3 regions of the Holtiella tumoricola genome follow, and region 1 is predicted to be linked to each of the others. Evidence: riboswitches for the same ligand, from Rfam matches in the RefSeq annotation. Region 1 holds a riboswitch; each other region holds the start of a gene.
What was found. Region 1 has a riboswitch for cobalamin ahead of PBV87_RS06595 (sirohydrochlorin cobaltochelatase). Riboswitches for the same ligand answer to the same signal wherever they lie in the genome.
Positions count from the first base shown of each region.

Region 2: linked by a shared signal. The riboswitch ahead of PBV87_RS02770 (cobyric acid synthase) and the one ahead of PBV87_RS06595 (sirohydrochlorin cobaltochelatase) in region 1 are both predicted to bind cobalamin.
Region 3: linked by a shared signal. The riboswitch ahead of cbiD (cobalt-precorrin-5B (C(1))-methyltransferase CbiD) and the one ahead of PBV87_RS06595 (sirohydrochlorin cobaltochelatase) in region 1 are both predicted to bind cobalamin.

Region 1 is NZ_JAQIFT010000028.1:43,118-49,541, reverse strand. Features, by position in the region: gene PBV87_RS06620 (hypothetical protein) at 1-191, opposite strand, end outside; gene PBV87_RS06615 (RNA polymerase sigma factor) at 191-697, opposite strand; gene PBV87_RS06610 (DUF1653 domain-containing protein) at 819-1,055, opposite strand; gene PBV87_RS06605 (HD domain-containing phosphohydrolase) at 1,086-1,877, opposite strand; gene PBV87_RS06600 (sensor domain-containing diguanylate cyclase) at 1,852-2,844, opposite strand; cobalamin riboswitch at 2,997-3,184, shown strand; gene PBV87_RS06595 (sirohydrochlorin cobaltochelatase) at 3,314-4,093, shown strand; gene PBV87_RS06590 (energy-coupling factor ABC transporter permease) at 4,140-4,880, shown strand; gene PBV87_RS06585 (energy-coupling factor ABC transporter substrate-binding protein) at 4,884-5,180, shown strand; gene cbiQ (cobalt ECF transporter T component CbiQ) at 5,177-5,956, shown strand; gene PBV87_RS06575 (ATP-binding cassette domain-containing protein) at 5,964-6,424, shown strand, end outside.
Region 2 is NZ_JAQIFT010000013.1:28,823-35,246, reverse strand. Features, by position in the region: gene hydA (dihydropyrimidinase) at 1-756, shown strand, start outside; gene eutJ (ethanolamine utilization protein EutJ) at 837-1,676, shown strand; gene PBV87_RS02790 (single-stranded DNA-binding protein) at 1,842-2,228, shown strand; gene PBV87_RS02785 (NADH peroxidase) at 2,282-2,824, shown strand; gene PBV87_RS02780 (DUF1540 domain-containing protein) at 2,835-3,155, shown strand; gene PBV87_RS02775 (CDP-alcohol phosphatidyltransferase family protein) at 3,289-3,849, shown strand; cobalamin riboswitch at 3,901-4,074, shown strand; gene PBV87_RS02770 (cobyric acid synthase) at 4,188-5,729, shown strand; gene PBV87_RS02765 (ABC transporter substrate-binding protein) at 5,758-6,424, shown strand, end outside.
Region 3 is NZ_JAQIFT010000016.1:212,121-218,544, reverse strand. Features, by position in the region: gene PBV87_RS04615 (MATE family efflux transporter) at 1-715, opposite strand, end outside; gene PBV87_RS04610 (DUF445 domain-containing protein) at 976-1,896, shown strand; cobalamin riboswitch at 1,923-2,096, shown strand; gene cbiD (cobalt-precorrin-5B (C(1))-methyltransferase CbiD) at 2,273-3,415, shown strand; gene cobI (precorrin-2 C(20)-methyltransferase) at 3,405-4,091, shown strand; gene cobM (precorrin-4 C(11)-methyltransferase) at 4,095-4,856, shown strand; gene PBV87_RS04590 (cobalt-precorrin 5A hydrolase) at 4,853-5,911, shown strand; gene cobJ (precorrin-3B C(17)-methyltransferase) at 5,948-6,424, shown strand, end outside.

The DNA of each region.
Region 1 (6,424 bases):
CCTACTTCTATTAAAACAAGAAGGATGTTCATGAGTATAACGAGTATGAAAGGATACCATGCTTTTTTCTGTTCCTTAATAGATTCCCGTTCTCTTACTTTATTCTTTGTGGCATAGACTAGTTTCATATCAACTTGTATATCTTCCTCAAAAAGCTCACCTAATAAATAATCTAACTTTTTATCATCCATTATAACCCCTCCTTTTCTAATAGTTTTTTTAGTTTTTGCCTTGCTTCATATACTCTCGACTTTACTAAGCCTTCGTTAATATCTAAGATTTCTCCAGCCTCTTTATAGGACATGCGCTCTCCCATTGTCAGTATCAAAGGTAATCTATGTTTATCTCCTAGACGTTGTAATGCTTGTTGTACACATTGGAGCTCCTCTTTATGTACAAGCTGACTTTCTATACTTTCTTCCTCACTCTTCCTATCTTGTATAACAGCTTCAGGTTCATAGCACCTTCGTTTTATCTCTAGCTTTAGACGTCTTAATTTATCCCTATAGTTATTAACTGCTATCTGGGTCAGCCATGGATAAAAAGCTTTTGTTTTATCATAGGTTGCAAGTCTCTCGATTGCCTTTACCCAAGTGTCTTGAAATAGGTCATCTGCCTTATCCTGATTCTTTTCTAAATATAAGCATAGCCTATACAACTGATCTTTGTGCATATCAATCAACTGCTCCACATCCATGACATATCCCCCTTTCTTGTTTTGTCTTACACTATTATATACGCACTCGTGTTAGGTAAGTTGGAAAGATTTTTATATTCTTTATAAAAAATAAAAGGCTGTTATACAACAGCCTTTTCACCTATCCTCTATATAGTTCAAAGCGATATTTTTGCCCCGTTATATTATCTTCACGTCCAGGCTCTACTTCTTCTACGAACATCTTAAGTGGTCTAACCCACATTCCATATGGTGGATACAATGCTTGATAAGATACCATTAATTCTTCTGTTTCTGTATGTACTGCTATGTCATGTATATAGTAAAGTTTCCCTTTGAAGTGTCTATATGGCCTTCTTATTTCTATTGTTCTTTCCATGTTTTTCTCCTATATACTCAATTAAATCACTTACTGTACTAAATACTCTATAAAGACCTCTACAATCTGAGGATCAAACTGCGTTCCTGCATTACGCCTCAACTCTTCAAAGGCTTCTTCTTGGCTTATAGCACTTTTATATACTCTATCATGAGTCATAACATCATAAGCATCTGCTATACTAATAATTCTTGCCATAAGAGGTATCTCATCTTCTTTTAACCCTAATGGATAGCCACTACCATCCCATCGTTCATGATGGGTTAATACAGACTTGGCAACATCAATTAGTTCACCGCATGCATGTATAATGCGATACCCTTTTTCAGCATGAGTTTTAAGTATCTCAAACTCTTCTTCTGTAAGCTTAGATGGTTTTAAAAGTAACTCTTCTGCTATTGTTATTTTCCCAATATCATGAAGCTCCGCTGTTAATTCTAATTCATCTAATTCACTCATTTTAAAGCCCATAGCTCGTCCAATACTTACTGCATTATTTGCTACTCTATCTGCATGCTCACGAGTCTCCATATTTTTTTCTTCTAAAGTCTTTTTCATCGTATGCAGTACCGAACTTTTCATACTTTTCTTATCAAGTAATTTTTGGCGATAAACCTTTTCTTCTATACATCTTATGTCATCATAAATATTTCCATCTAAGTTGTACTTAACATCTTCTCCTAGTGCAATACTTAATTGAATAAATTGTTTCTCATAATTTTCACAGGATTCACGTATCTCTGTCATCATTTCCTCGCACATACTTTCTGTACAATTAGGAATTAAGATAAAGAATTCATCGCCCCCCCCACCTAAATACATGGCCTTTTGCTTTACATACCTTCTTTAATACTTCTGCAATACTCTTTAAGAGTTCATCCCCCTCTAAATGGCCTAATGTATCATTCACTAGCTTTAATCCATTCACATCTCCCATAATCATTCCTAATGGCAGATATTCCTCTCTAGTATATAGATTTATTTTTTCTTCAAAACTATATCTATTGTATAAACCCGTTAAAGCATCTATTTCACTAATATACTTTAACTTTTCATCTAATGCTTTTTTATCTGTAATGTCTCTAGATAGTCCTACTACTCCCCAAGCTTCTCCATCTTCCCCAAGTACAGGAACTTTTATATTTTCCTCTATTCTCATAATCCCATCATCATCTACAATCTTCTGTTCATATCTCTTAGATTCTTTATACTCCATGACCTCTTGATCTAACATTATAAACTGTTTTGCAACTTCTTGATCCCCATATATCTCAAGATCCGTTCTTCCTTTAATATCATAAATACCTCGTTGATTATAATACTTTTCGAATGCTTTATTATAACCTAGAAATCTACTCTCTTTATCCTTATAAAAAATAGCTTCTGGTAAAGAATCTATAATTGTCCTTAAAATATCTTTTCCATTTTGTAGTTCTTGTTCTCTTTCTTTTTGCTCTGTAACATCAAATATAATCCCTGCTACAACCTCTACCTTTTCTTCTTCATTCAGTATAGGAAACAAAGTACACTCTAAATACTTTCCATTCACTAATGCTTCTTTTTTACAAATTTGTTTACTCTCTATACATTGCATAAGTTCATTATAATAACGTTCTGCTATTTTCTCAGGTACAATCTCTTTAAAATGTTTTCCTTGTACCTCTTCTAATTTCATATTATATACTGCTTCATAAGGTTTATTTATAAATAATATCTTTGCATCTATTGATGAAATCCATGTCGGCCAAGGAATGTTTTCTAAGAATGCTTTATAAATTTCTTGAAACACACTGATTTGCCTCCTTTGTTCTTCATGATAAGAATATAACTTAACTTATTATAGCATAACTCCTTAGCGTAAATTATCCTATAAAAATTTTATACTAGATTATTTATTTCCTCTAAACTATAATAAAATGGTTAATTAAATAATATCTATATATAAACAAAAGAATTTTAGGTGCTACTTTAGCTTAATAGGGAAACGTGTGATACACTGCAGCCCCCGCTACTGTAGACGAGGACCATCTGTTCAAAAGCTTAGCTTAACCACTGTACTAGGAGTATGGGAAGGTGAACAGTTGGGATGATTCGTCAGCCAGGAGACCTACCTAAAATGATGCATTACCCTTTCGGTGGGAAAGGAGGTAATATGTATTTTGTGTATTTTTTGTGCGCATTTTTTACATAGAGCCCTCCATAGAGGGCTTTTTTTATTGCCTTTATCCCCTTATTACATTTTATAAGGAGTGTTAAACATGACCAAAAAAGCATTATTAGTCGTAAGCTTTGGAACAACTTACGAAGACACAAGAAAGAAAACTATTGAACAGTGCGAACATGATCTACAGCTGGCTTTTCCTGATTATACTTTTTTTAGGGCTTATACATCTAGAATGGTAATTGATCGTCTTGCCAAACGTGATGGACTCATTATACCTAACCCAGTTGAAGCCCTTAATGCTATTTATGAAGCTGGATTCGAGGAAGTCTTAATTCAATCCTTACACATTATTTGTGGAGATGAGTATCATAAGCTTAGCTCAGAAATTGAATCCTTTAGTAGCAAATTCAAAAGCATTAAATTGGGCAGACCTTTATTAACAACTATCGAAGACTACAAAAAAGCAGTTCATGCTACACTAGACTTCTTCCCTGAATTAAAACAAGATGAAGCACTTATCCTTATGGGGCATGGCACCTTCCACCCTGTATTCCCTGCTTACTGTGCATTAGAGTATATGTTCCATCAAGTAAATGGTAATGTCTACATCGGTACTGTAGAGGGCTTTCCTGCTATCGAAGATGTACTTCAAAAGCTCCAACAAACTCACTGTAAACGTGCCTACCTTGCTCCTTTTATGTTAGTAGCAGGCGACCATGCTATTAACGATATGGCTGGAGATGAACTTGATTCTTGGAAAAACCTATTAGAACAAAACAACATTGACCCTATTATCCACTTAAAAGGTCTAGGTGAAAGTCAAACTATTCGTCACCTCTTTATAGAGCATGCTTTAGATGCTTTAAAAGCTTAGTTTTTGATTTACTAAATAAATTATTAACCGTAAAGGAGATAGGAAAATGAAAAGAAGATTAATGATTTTTGCTATGTTTTGTTTTGTAGCAGGACTTGTAACATTAGATACACAGGCTATGCACATTATGGAGGGCTTCCTACCTGTTGGCTGGAGTATTTCATGGGGAATACTTTGTTTACCTTTCTTTGTAGTAGGCTTACTCTCACTTAAAAAGATTGTTGCAGAGGATAAGCAGAACAAACTATTACTTGCTATGGTTGGTGCTTTTGCATTTATTTTATCTGCGTTAAAGATTCCTTCTGTCACAGGAAGTTGTTCACATGCTACAGGTGTTGGACTTGGAGCAATTTTACTGGGTCCTACTGTTATGGTTGTAATCGGTGGTATTGTCCTCCTCTTTCAAGCCCTCCTATTAGCTCATGGTGGCATTACAACATTAGGTGCAAATGTATTTTCAATGGCTATTGTCGGTCCCTTTGTTGCCTACTTTATCTATAAACTTATTAGTAAGACAAAAGCCCCTAGATGGTTAGCAATCTTCCTTGCAGCAACACTGGGTGACTTACTTACCTATGTAATGACCTCGATCCAACTTGCTCTTGCCTTCCCAAGTACTACAGGTGGCTTTATGGGTTCTCTAGTTGAATTCCTCGGTATCTTTGCACTTACTCAACTTCCACTTGCAATTAGTGAAGGTATCTTAACCGTTGTTGTAGTTAATGCATTAAAAAAATATAGTGATGAAGGTCTAATCCATTTAGGCCGACTCAATAAGGAGGTTTAAATCATGACTAAAAATACTTTCCCTACTAACTTATTACTTATTTTACTTGTTATTATTATAAGCTTTGCTCCTCTTTTTCTTATTAAAAATGCAGAATTTGGTGGTGCAGATGGTGAAGCCGAAACAATGATTACTCAAATTAACGAAGACTATGAACCTTGGTTTGAGCCACTTGTTGAGCCTGCTAGCGGCGAAATTGAAAGCCTTCTTTTTGCACTCCAAGCTGCTATAGGTGCAGGTATCCTTGCTTATGGCTTTGGTTACCTCAACGGTAAGAGTAAGGCACTAAAAAATCGATGAAAGTTATCGACCAATACGCCTATCGTTCACCACTACGTCACTTTGACCCTGTTCAAAAAGTATTATTTAGCTTATTAGTCCTTATAACTTGTCTTATAGAGCATTCCCTTTTGCTCTATATCACAGTTATATTATTAATGGGGTGGCTTACTGTCCGCAAAGGGCTAACCCCTATTAAACTTTATATTATGCTAATGTTAGTACCTCTAACCTTTTTAATTTTAAGTTTGCTTACTTTACTTTTTGATTTCTCCACAGAAAGTAATTCTTTTTTGTGGTCTATCCACATTACCCACATGTACATGGGGATAAGCAAAGGGAGTATACAAATATGTTTATTCATGTTTTTCAAAGTTTTTGCTAGTGTAAGTTGCCTATACTTCTTATGTTTGTCTACACCTATGAATGATATCTTAAGGGTATTCGAAAAATGGCATTGTCCTACCTTTTTATTAGAGATTATGAGTCTTATCTATCGATTTATCTTTGTATTTATAGATACTGCTACTACCATGTATACTGCTCAAATAGCAAGATTAGGCTATCGTAATTTCCATCTAGGCATACGCTCATTTGGCATGTTACTTAGTACATTACTTATTAGGACATTGAAGATGAACAATGTTCTTTATACTTCTTTAGAGTGTCGTGGCTATAATGGTTCATTTAATGTTTTACATGAAGGCTCTTATAAGTCTCTTCCCTACCTTTACTTAATCCTTGTAGAGGCTTTGCTCATTGGATTAGGAATTATAGAATTTATCTTAGGAGGATAACATACCTATGAATTACATTATGGAGACTAAAAATCTATCCTTTCAGTATCCTGACGGTACCCACGCCTTAGACAATATTTGCCTTCATCTTGAAAAAGGTACTACTACAGGTCTCTTAGGTGGTAATGGCGCTGGAAAATCTACTCTGTTTCTCCTTCTAAATGGCATCTTAAAGCCTACTCAAGGAGAGGTACTTTATAATAACCAACCAATCTCTTATACCTCTAAAGGTCTTCAGCAACTGCGTCAATCTGTAGGTATTGTTTTTCAAGATCCTGACACACAGCTTTTTTCTGCAAGTGTCTATGAAGATGTTTCATTTGGAGTTGTTAACCTGGGTATTTCCGAATCGGAAGCACGTGTGCGTATTGAACGTGCTCTTAAACAAACCGGAACATATGAACTACGTCATAAGCCTACACATAGTCTAAGCTATGGTCAAAAAAAGCGTGTTGCACTAGCCGGGAT
Region 2 (6,424 bases), on a different contig from region 1:
TCACGCCCTGATATTGTAGAAAGTGAAGCAATAGGAAGGTTCTTAGATATTGCTTATTTAGCAGGTACACCTGTTCATATTGTCCATTTGAGTACTCAAAAGGGGCTAGAAGCAATCGAGCGTGCTAAAGAAAGAGGACAAATCGTTTATGTGGAAACTTGTCCGCAATATCTCATTTTAGATGAACATGCTTATCAGTTAAAGGAGTTTGAAAGTGCTAAGTATGTGTTATCACCGCCTCTTAGAACAAAACAAGATCAACAAGCACTTTGGCAAGGCATACACACAGGGCTTATTCAAACCATTAGTACGGATCATTGTGCCTTTAACTTTGCCACACAAAAAAGGCAAGGATTAGCAGATTTTAGTGAAATTCCCAATGGTATCCCAGGTATTGAGCATCGTCCACAACTGATCTATACATATGGTGTAGATAAAGGACATATAAGCTTGAAGCAAATGGCAGAGCTACTCAGCACAAAAACGGCAAAGCTATTTGGACTTTATCCAGCTAAAGGGACTATTGAAGTCGGAAGTGATGCAGATTTAGTCATTTGGAATCCTAACTATGAAACGAAACTTTCAAGTACGACTCAGGTACAATCGGTAGATTATACACCCTATGAAGGTCTTTGTGTTAAAGGGCGTGCGGAATACGTTTTCTTAAGAGGAGAACAAGTGGTGAAAGAAGGAAAAGTGATTAATGAAAGAAAAGGGCAGTACTTATTTAGAGGCCCATCAGGAAATATTGAATAATTTATTTAGCTACCCCTATGCAAAGCCCTCACTCTTTTCTAAACTTTAAAGAGAAGACAATAATCATGAGGGAGCAGCTTATGTATAATGAAAGATTAGTTGAGGCTCAAATAGAGAAAGTAGAAAAGAGTTTGAAGGAAACTTTCTATCAAAAAGGTGATAAACTTAAGGTAGGTGTGGACTTAGGAACTGCATATATAGGGATAGTCGTTTTAAATGAACAAGATGAACCAGTGGCCTCAGAGCTTCAAGAAGCACATGTATTAAAAGATGGTATTATTGTAGATTATGTAGGTGCACTTAAAATAGTCAAAAATCTCAAAGAGAAGTTAGAAACAAGACTAGGTGTAAGATTACTTAGAGCTTCTATTGCAATGCCACCTGGAACGGAGTCAAGTATTAAAACACATTGTTATGTTGTAGAAGGTGCAGAAATGGAAGTAAGCCAAGTTCTAGATGAACCTACGGCTGCAAATAATGTATTGCATATTACAGATGGTGCGGTTGTAGATATAGGAGGTGGCACCACGGGACTTTCGATCTTCAAAGATGATAAAGTCGTTTATGTTGCAGATGAACCTACAGGTGGTACGCATCTTACTCTTGTACTAGCAGGGAGTCATCATTTGCCAGTAGAAGAAGCAGAAGTTTTCAAAAAGGATCCAGCCCATCAAAGAGAAGTATTAGGGCATGTTAAGGCCGTTATTGAGAAGATGGCTACCATTGTTAAAAATCATATTGAAGGTTATCAAATCGATGCTATTTATCTTTGCGGCGGTACGTGCTGTTTACAGGGAATGGAACAAATCTTTGAAAAGACAGTTGGTGTTAAGACCATTAAACCAGCGAATCCACTGCTTATTACACCAACAGGTATAGCCATGAGCTGTGAGGCTTTTATACCAGAAAAAGAATATTAATTGAAAATAAAAAGGGTCCCTCAAAGTAAAAACTAAGAGTGGCCCTTTTGCTCATATTATATGAATAATATAACTTTGTGTGACAAGCTAATAAAATATAAGACTAAAAATTGTATAAAACATTAAAAATGGGATATACTCTTAAAAAATTTTAGGAGGTTATCTATGAATCAAGTTCATTTACTTGGCAATCTTACAAAGGATTTAGAGTTAAAAGAAGGCAAAGAAACACAAACACCTTATGTTCAATTTACTTTAGCAGTTGATGACAAAAAGGCTAAAAAGGATCAAAAGACCTACTTTATTGATGTAGTTGCTTTTAGACAAAAAGCAAAACTTTTAGTGAAATATGGGGTAAAAGGAACCTCTTTAATTGTACATGGAAAACTAATGAGTTATAGCTATACAAACAAAGAAGACGACAGAGTTTATGCAACAAAAGTCCTTCTAGAAGACTTTGAATTTATAGGGAATACTAAGCGTGATGAATCTCTAATAGCTGAGATAGCAGCAACAACTGAAAATGTAAATTCAACGAATGAAGTATATTAAATAATCTCTTAGCCATACTAATTATGATTGTTAATAAGTTAGGAGGCACACAAATGAAAAAATATGTTTGTACAATTTGTGGCTATATCCATGAAGGAGACCAGCCACCAGAAAAATGTCCAATTTGTAATGCACCAGCTAGTAAGTTCGAAGCCATGGGTGAACAGCTTGCTTGGTCTGATGAACACCGTATCGGTGTAGCTGAAGGAATCGATCCAGAGATTATAGAAGGATTACGTGCAAACTTCATGGGTGAATGTACTGAAGTGGGAATGTATCTTGCTATGAGCCGTCAAGCTGATCGTGAAGGTTATCCAGAAGTTGCAGAAGCTTATAAACGTATTGCCTATGAAGAAGCAGAGCATGCATCTAAATTTGCAGAACTTTTAGGTGAAGTCGTTAAAGCAGATACAAAAGCAAATTTACAAGTACGTGTTGAAGCAGAATATGGTGCATGTGATGGTAAGAAAAAACTTGCTACACTTGCTAAACAACAAAATCTTGATGCAATTCATGACACTGTTCATGAAATGGCTAAAGATGAAGCACGTCATGGGTGTGCTTTCAAAGGATTATTAGACCGTTATTTCAGCTAGGAGGATTACAATGACAAAAGTAAAATGTAGTGTATCAAACTGTTCCTACAATAAAGATCATGTATGCTATGCAGAACGTGTAGCAATTGGCGGACAAGCAGCGGTTGTAGATGAAGCAACTTGTTGTGGTACTTTTTTAAATGAAGATGCTTATAGTAATTTAGCAGAACATACTGCTTACAAATCAGCTTGTAAAGCTGTAAGTTGTACTGTTGCAACTTGTGTACATCATAAAAATGATCAATGCATGTTAGATTGTATTGCTGTAGAAGGTTCAGGAAATGCAGCCGCATACGTGGAAACATGTTGTTCAAGTTTTAAAGCTCAATAAAGTCAGTAAAAAGGTATTCTTTAAGCTAAGCTTGCTAACTTAAGGAATACCTTTTATACTATAATAATAGGCTTATTTAAAATAAAGTATAAAATACCGTTTTAAGGAATATACTAAAAGGGGAGTTTATAAGATGAAAAAAGAAAAATTTTTACAAGAAGCCTTAAGTATTCCTAACCTTTTAAGTTACTTGCGGCTTATAATGATTCCACTTTTTATTTGGACTTATTTTACTGCGACAACGACCACAGATTGCTTAATAGCTGCTGGCATCTTAGTTTTATCTGGAATAACAGATTTTTTAGATGGCTTTATTGCTAGAAGGTACAACCAAGTCACAGAACTCGGTAAATTTATTGATCCATTAGCAGATAAACTTACACAAGCGTCCATTGTGCTGTGTCTTGTTTTTCGTTACAATATGGCGTTCTTGTTAACAATCATTTTTGTTGTAAAAGAAGTGACACAAGGTTTAAGTTGTTTATTCTTATATCGTAAAGGTAAAAAGTTAAATGGCGCACTATGGTATGGAAAAGTTTCTACTGCAGTATTTTATTTTGCAATGATTTTTTTAATCGCAGTACCAATGCTTAGTACAACTGTTGTTAACCTATTGATCTTAATAACAATGGGTGTTTTGATTTTTGCTTTTATTATGTACATGATTATCTTTATACGCATGAATAAACAGTAATACATACTTGACAAGTTGGTAAATATATGTAATGATAAGCCGACAATATCAATAATAATCCACTTATAAGGTGCTTGAAAAAGCTTAATAGGGAAAGTTAAAAGCTGCAGCCCCCGCTACTGTTACTAGGGACGAAGGTGAAAATGCCACTGTAAGGTTACTTATGGTAAGGCCACCGGAGGATGAACTACGAGCCAGGAGACCTGCCTTATAAGTTAAACGTATTCTTTCGGAGGGAAAGACGTATGCTTTACAAGTTAATTCTGTACGCCTATTCAAGTTAGTAGAAGGAATATTCTGCTAACTTTTTTTATTGTAAAAAATTAAAGGAGAATTATATGCATAAACCGAGAGTGATGTTTCAAGGAACAGCTTCATCTGTTGGAAAAAGTGTACTAGTCGCAGGACTATGTCGTGTACTTCATGAAGATGGATATAAGGTAACACCTTACAAATCACAAAATATGAGTTTGAACTCTTATATTACTGAAGAAGGTAAAGAAATGGGGAGAGCACAAGTGATGCAGGCAGAAGCCGCTGGTATTAAGCCCCATGCACTTATGAATCCTATACTGATTAAACCAACTGGTGATATGAAAGCGCAATATATTATCGAAGGTGAAGTTTTTAAAGATATGACAGCTATGGAATATCAACAGTTTAAGCCAGAACTTAAAAAGCGTCTTAAAACATTATATGAAAAATTAGAAGATGATTTTGATGTGGTTGTTTTAGAGGGGGCAGGTAGTCCGGCAGAAATCAATTTAAGAGAAGGAGATATCGTTAATATGGGGATGGCAGAACTTATTGACTCCCCAGTAATTTTAATTGGCGATATTGATAAGGGAGGCGTATTTGCGTCTTTAGTTGGAACCCTTATGCTTTTATCTGAAGAAGAACGTAAACGTGTTAAAGGTGTTGTCATTAATAAGTTTAGAGGTGATCTTGAAATCTTAAAGCCAGGACTTAAGATGTTAGAAGATATCATTCATATTCCAGTTTTAGGTGTGATCCCTTACTTTAAATTAGCTTTAGAAGACGAAGATAGTGTAAGTACTGTTTTTGAGCAACATCCAAGTACACTAGAAGAAAAACTTATTATTAAGATTATAAGGCTTCCACATCTTTCTAATTTTACAGATTTTAATCGACTATTTGCTTTAGAAGGAGTAGCTGTAAGTTATGCATCCAAGCCTCATGAGCTAGAAGATGCAGACTTAATCATTTTGCCAGGATCAAAAAACACAATCGATGACTTGAACTTCTTGAAAGAGGAAGGTTTTGTGCCTATTTTACATAGGCATAAAGCAGCAGGTAAAACATTGTTTGGTATTTGTGGCGGTTATCAGATGCTAGGTCGTAAGTTGTATAATCCAAGCTTAATGGAAACAACCATAAGAGAAGTAGAAGGTCTAAATCTTCTATCTATTGATACACAATTTGAAACTGAAAAGACCATGACACAAGTAAAGGGATATATAGTAAGTGACAAGGGCCATTTAAAAGGGTGTTTAAACCAACCGATAGAAGGGTATGAAATTCACATGGGTCAAACCATTTGGTATGATGAAAGTCTTGTACCTTTTGTGGCATTAAACGAAACATTAGGAAGTGCAGACCATCGTATAGAGGGTTATCATGATCCAGATGCATTGGTTTATGGTACTTATATACATGGTATTTTTGACAAACTCAGCTTTACACTCCCATTTTTAAATGCACTAGCCTGTGCCAAAGGGCTTGGAGCAGACAGCATTAAGCTTGCTGGAAGTACACATACCGATTATGCTGCTTTTAAAGAAAGTCAATATAGTCAATTAGCTAATTTATTAAGAGATCATTTAGACCTCGAAACAATTTATTCCATTTTATTTAAATAATTTATTACATCTTAGGAGGACATATCCCATGAAAAAAAGAAAATTTTTACAAGCATTCCTTATTGCAAGTTGCATTAGTTTAAGTTTAGTAGGTTGTACAAGTAATGAACAACCAACACCTGTACAAAATGAAACAGCACAAGACAGTGCAGAAGATACATCAGTAGAAGAAAGTACCCCAGAAGTAGCCACTTACCCAGTAAGTATTGTAGATTCTACAGGTACAACAATTACATTAAATGAAGAACCACAAAAAATCGTTTCATTAGCACCAAGCACAACAGAAATCTTAGGTGCTCTTGATGTAACAGATAAAGTAGTAGGTCGTACGAAATACTGTAACTATCCAGAAGCTATTACAGAGGCACAAGATGTAGGAGGCACATCAAATCCAAACGTTGAAACAATTGTTGCCCTACAACCTGATCTTGTTGTAGCATCTACTCATGTTTCAGATGAAGTCATTAGCAAATTAAGAGAAGTAAATATTCCAGTAGCATTCTTAAATGAACAAGAAAACTTTGAAGGCACTTATTCAGCAATCGAAAATATTGGTTTACTTGTAGGTCGTACAAAAGAAGCTGAACAAGTTGTTGCAGGAATGAAAGCACAAATTGAAGAAACGATGAATAAAGTTAATGCTTTAAATAAAGAAGTTAAACCTCGCGTTTACTATGCAGTATGGTATGGAGATA
Region 3 (6,424 bases), on a different contig from region 1:
CCGTTTTAGAATGTAAGATGCCATAAGTTGCAATAATAAAAGCAACAATATTGCCTAGTACTGTAGAGATTCCAGCACCAAGTACACCGAGTTTTGGAAAACCAAAATGACCACCAATGAGTAAGAAGTTAAAGACTAAATTGACTAGGTTAGCAGTAACATTAGTTGTCATAGCAATTTTTGTATTACCAGCACCACGTTGTGCAGCATTAATGTTAAGGCTTAGGGCATTAAATACCATACCTATAACAATCGTTCTAAAATAAAGTATGGCATCTCCTAAAACATCTGGTGCGGCACCCATCCAAGTTAAAATGGGTTTAGCAAAAATAAAGCCAATAGCTGCTAAAATAATAGAGAGTAGGCCGACAACAATAATAGACTGCCTTAAGGTTTTATTAGCACTTACAAAGTCTTCTTCGCCACAACGTCTAGCAACAATGGCTGTAACGCCTACATTTAAAGAGAAAATAATAGCAAGTAAAATAAAAGTAGGCTGTTGAGTAATCCCAACAGCAGCGATTGCACTAGCACCTAGTACCCCAACCATCATAGTATCTATAGCTGATACTAGACTTACTAGCATACGTTCGAGTGCAGAAGGCCATGCAAGGTTTATTGTATTTTGATAAATCTGCTTCGAGGGTGGAATAGTCCCTAGCTTTTGTGAATCTTTAATCATTTTTTGACACGAAAAATAGTCTACAAGTTGCATTGATTAGTCATCTCCCCAATAATTATAATTCCTTTAATCTATTTTATATATAAGTTTCAACTTATTAATATACTATAATTTAAAGGATTTAACAAGAATATAAGAGAAATTAGAGGAAAAAATAGATAAAGTATAAAATAAAATTTACAATATGTTGGAAAATGTAAAATAGCACTGCTGGATTAAATAAAATGTAACATTTACAATATAAAAATTGAAAATAGTAAAAAGTTATTATAAACTATAACACAGTAAAGTATATGGAAGATGAATCAGAAAGGAAGAGAAAAATGACAATTGACTTCTTAGTAGCACCATTAGTAGGTGGACTTATAGGATATATTACAAATGGTATTGCAATTAAAATGCTTTTTAGACCTTTAAAACCTTTGTATATAGGAGGTAAACCGGTACCTTTTACACAGGGACTTATTCCAAAAGAAAGAGACCGTATTGCCAAAAGTGTAGGGGCAGTAGTAGGGACTGAACTTATTGCGCCTGAGACACTTAAAGAGACGCTTTTATCACAAGAAATGTATACTCATTTAGAGCGTGCTCTTGAAGAATGGTTTATAAGTGCAAAGCAATCTAATAAGACGGTAAGAATGTGTTTAAATGAATTAAGTAGTGAAAGAAATATAGAAGAGGTAGCCATAAAACTTAAAGATATGACGACACAAAAAGCTTATGGCGCTTTAATGAACTTAGAACTTGAAAAGGTTATGGCTGAACGCGCAGCTGTAGGTCTTAAAGCAAACTTAGGATTTTTAGCACATTTTATGAATGAAAGTGTCATGGAAGGTTTACAAATTAAAATAGAAGAAATGATTTTAGAAATGCTTAATACAGAAGCTGAACAGATGATCCACCAAGTGGTAGATAGTGAGGGCGAAAAGTGCTTAGACTACCCTATTTGTGAATTAGCGTCTCAAATTGAAAGTCATGTACCTAAAATTAAGTATTCATTAATGAAGCAATATACTCATATTATAGAAAGTCAATTATCTAGATGGTTAGAAACACTTGATATTAGTAAAATTGTAGAAGATAAAATTAAAAGTTTAGATTTACTTGATTTAGAAAAGATGCTTCTAGATCTTATGCGCAAAGAGCTTAGAGCCATTGTTTGGCTAGGGGCAGTGCTTGGGATGATAATGGGGCTTGTGATGAACTTTATTTAGGGTGTAAACTAATAAGGAATATATAAAGTGAATATACTGTTAGAGGTGCTACTTGTAGCTTAATAGGGAAACAGCTGAAATTGCTGTACGGTCCCGCCGCTGTGATGAGGAGAACTTATTCATACCACTTTCGATAGAGGGGAAGGGAGTAAGTTTGATGAATCTAAGTCAGAAGACCTGCCTACTAATAAAACACCATAACTCTACGAGTGATAGGGGGTGTATGCAAGAACATAGCTAGAAAATCTAGGTATGTATTTTTGGCGTACACATCTCCTACTCATAAAGTGGGAGATTTTTTATTATAAGGAAACTCTATTTTCTAAGATATAAGAACTAAAGGAGAAATTCTTTTGCATATTAAGGAGGTGATAAAGTGGAATCCTATATGGTTAAAGGGCAAGATGTACTACGACTAGGATATACAACAGGAAGTTGTGCAACTGCTGCTGCAAAGGCAGCGACATGGATGTTATTAAAAGGTGAACCAATAGAACAAGTTAAAATCTATACGCCAAAGGGCATAGAACTTTTGTTAGATATACATGATGTGCTAGTAACTCATAAATATGTAAGTTGTGCAGTTGTAAAAGATGGTGGAGATGACCCAGATGTTACCCATGGAATGAAAATATATGTACAAGTATCAAAAAGATTAGAAGAAGGTATTTACATAGATGGTGGAGAGGGGATAGGACGTGTCACTAAGGTAGGGCTTAAATGTCAGGTAGGTGAAGCAGCGATCAACCCTGTACCTAAGCAAATGATTAGACAAGAGGTTGAAGCTGTATGTAAGGATGTTGGTTATATGGAAGGTCTTGAGATTATTGTGTTTGCTCCAGAAGGTGAAAAAATAGCAAAGAAGACATTTAATCCAAGACTTGGGATAGTAGGAGGTATTTCAATACTTGGGACCAGTGGCATAGTAGAACCTATGAGTGAGAAAGCTTTGATAGACACAATCTATACAGAGTTAGAGATGAAGGCTGCAAGTCATGTGAAGCAACTCTTAATTTGCCCAGGGAACTATGGCCGGGACTTTGCAAAAGAGCAGTTAGGATTAGATTTAGAACAAGGCATTAAATATAGCAACTATTTAGGTGAGACTCTAGACCATATTGTGTACTTAGGATTTGAAAAGGTATTGCTTGTTGGACATATTGGTAAGCTTGTAAAGGTTGCAGCAGGTGTAATGAATACCCACTCTAAGTATGCAGATGCTAGGTTTGAAGTACTAGCAAGTCATGCGGCTATGGAAGGTGTTCCTAAAGAAATTATTTGCAAAGTAATGGAATGTGTAACAACAGATGGTGCATTAAGTATTCTAAAAGAGCAGCCTTGTTATAAAAAAGTTATAGCAAGTATCCTTAATAAAATTCAGCGTCATATAAATTTTAGGGTTAAAGATAAAGTACAAGTAGAAATAATTCTTTTTGGAGAAGAAGGTATTCTTGCAAAAACTAAAGAAGTGCAGAAATCTATTCAGCGATTACAAATGGAGGTTGAAGATGGAGAATAAAGGGAAACTATATGGAGTAGGCGTAGGACCAGGAGATCCGCAATTGATGACTTTTAAAGCAGCAGGGGTGATTAAAAAATGTCCGATTATTGCAGTACCTAAATCAGGTGAAAGTGAGCAAATTGCGTTAACCATAGCAAGGCCTTATATAGAGGAGCAGTTTATATTGGACTGCTATATGCCCATGACAAGAGATAAAGAAGCGCTTAATAAAAATCATGAATTAGTAACTAGCAGTATTAGGGAGTATTTAGAAGAGGGAAAGGATGTGGCTTTTTTAACACTAGGTGATCCTACGATTTATTCTACCTATATGTATATTCATCGTCGTATTCAAGCATTAGGCTATAAAACAGAAATTATACCAGGCATATCTTCTATATGCAGTGTAGCTGCAGCATTAAATGATTCTCTTTGTGAGGGAAGTGACTGTTTGCATATTATACCTGCTTCTTATAAGGGAAAAGAAGATTATCTTGATTTAAAGGGTACAAAAGTACTTATGAAAACAGGTAAGTCTATGGAACGATTAAAAGGACATTTAAAAGAAAAAGGCTTATATGAAAAAGCAAAAGCAGTAGAATGTGCCAGTATGCCAAATGAAAAGATTCATAGTAGCTTAGATACGTTAGAAGAAAGTAGTTATTTTTCAGTTGTTGTTATAAAGGAGGATTAAAAAATGATTTATTTTGTAGGTGCAGGACCAGGTGATATAGAGCTAATTACAGTAAAAGGGCAACGTCTTTTAAAAACAGCAGATTTAGTTATTTATGCAGGGTCATTAGTTAATCCAGCATTACTTAATGAATGCAAAGAAGAATGTATCATATTAGATAGTGCAATGATGACTTTAGAAGAAGTGATTAAGGCGATGGTGGAAGAAGAAATGAAAGGAGAAGATAGGGTTGTTGTGAGGTTACATACAGGAGATCCTAGTATCTATGGTGCTATTAGAGAACAAATGGATTTGTTAGATGAAAGAACACTTAAATATGAAGTGGTACCCGGTGTAAGTTCTTTTTGTGGAGCAGCAGCTGCACTTAAAAAGGAATATACTTTACCGAATGTGAGTCAAACCGTAATTTTGACACGAATGGAAGGGCGCACACCAATGCCCCCTAAAGAAGAACTAAGTATGCTTGCAAGTCATCAAGCTACAATGATTATTTTCCTAAGTGTTAGTTTGGCTAAAGAGGTAGAGGAACGTTTAATAAAAGGTGGTTATAGAGAAGACACACCTATTGCCATTGTATATAAAGCAACATGGCCAGAAGAAAAAATTTATAAAGGTGAATTGAACCAATTAAGTCATATTATTGCAGAAAATCATATTACTAAAACAGCTTTAATTGTAGTAGGCGATTTTCTAGGAGATACTTATGAGCGTTCTAAACTTTATGATCCAGGTTTTACACATATGTTTAGAGAGGCGATCAAGTGAAAATAGGGATTATTTCTTTTACGAGTAAAGGCGCTTGTATTAATAGAAAGTTAAGTAGCCTATTTCAGGTTAAAGGGGTTCATCTTTCTAAATTTAAAGAAGAAGGTCTTGATAATATAGAAAGCTCTTTGAATGAGTGGACGAAAGAGCAGTTTCAAGTATGTGAAGCGCTTGTTTTCATAGGGGCGACAGGGATTGCAGTAAGAGCCATTGCACCTTTTATTATTAATAAAGCTGTTGACCCAGCAGTGCTTGTAATTGATGAATTAGGGAAGTATATTATCCCTCTTCTGTCGGGACACTTAGGTGGGGCAAATAAGTTAGCGAGTGAACTGAGTGTATTAATAGGAGGAACGCCTGTTGTGACAACAGCTACAGATTTAGAAAAGTGCTTTGCCATAGATGAATGGGCAAAACGAAATAGTTTAGTGATTAAGAATTTAAAAGTAGCTAAGCATATTTCGGCAGCTTTATTACAAGGTGAAGTAGTTGGATTTATGGCAGATGTATCTATAGAAGGGCATTTGCCTAAGGGCCTCAAATATTACAAAGCTAACCAAATGGAAACAATACAAGGCCCTTTGGGAATATGGATTGGATGGGAAGAAAAAAGACCTTTTCAGGAAACATTGTGGCTTGTACCCCCACTTTTAACTGTTGGAATAGGGTGTAAGAAAGGCACCAGTGAAGCACAAATAGAACGGTTAGTAAAGCAGATTTTAGAGCAATACCATTTACCTATTGAGTCTGTTGGACAAATCGTTTCTATTGATTTAAAGAAGAATGAAGAAGGACTAAATGAATGGGCAAATAGAAATAAAAAGTCTATTCGATTTTTTAGTGCCCTACAGCTGAGTCAAGTAGAAGGTGAATTTACAGCCTCTTCTTTTGTAAAGCAAGTAACAGGTGTTGATAATGTATGTGAAAGGGCAGCAGTATTAGGAAGTTATGGTGGTAAGCTTTTAGTTCCGAAGACATCACTAGATGGTGTTACTATAGCTATAGCTATAGCTATAGAAGGTACCTATAAAGTGCAGTTTGATGAAACTTGTTAAAACTCCCGTCAGGGAATAGAAAGGAAACGTGAAATGATAGGGAAAATATATATTGTAGGTTTAGGACCTGGTGGCATATTTGAGATGACAAATAGAGCAGAAGAAGTACTAGAAGGATGTGACATTATTGTAGGCTATACAGTTTATGTAGATTTAATACGAGAGGATTTTAAAGAAAAGACTTTCTTAGCTACAGGGATGAAACAAGAAGTAGACCGCTGTAAGATAGTTTTAGAAGAAGCACTAAAAGGGAAGAAAGTCGCAATGGTTTGTAGTGGGGATGCAGGTGTATATGGCATGGCTGGTATCGTACATGAAGTTGCAAAAGACCATCCGGAAGTAGAAATTGAAGTGATACCAGGAGTAACAGCTGCATGTAGTGCAGCTGCCGTTTTAGGCGCACCGCTTATCCATGATTTTGTAATGATTAGTTTAAGTGACCTATTAACTTCTTGGGAGACTATAGAAAAACGTATTGCTTTAGCAGCACAGGCAGATTTTGTTATTTGCTTT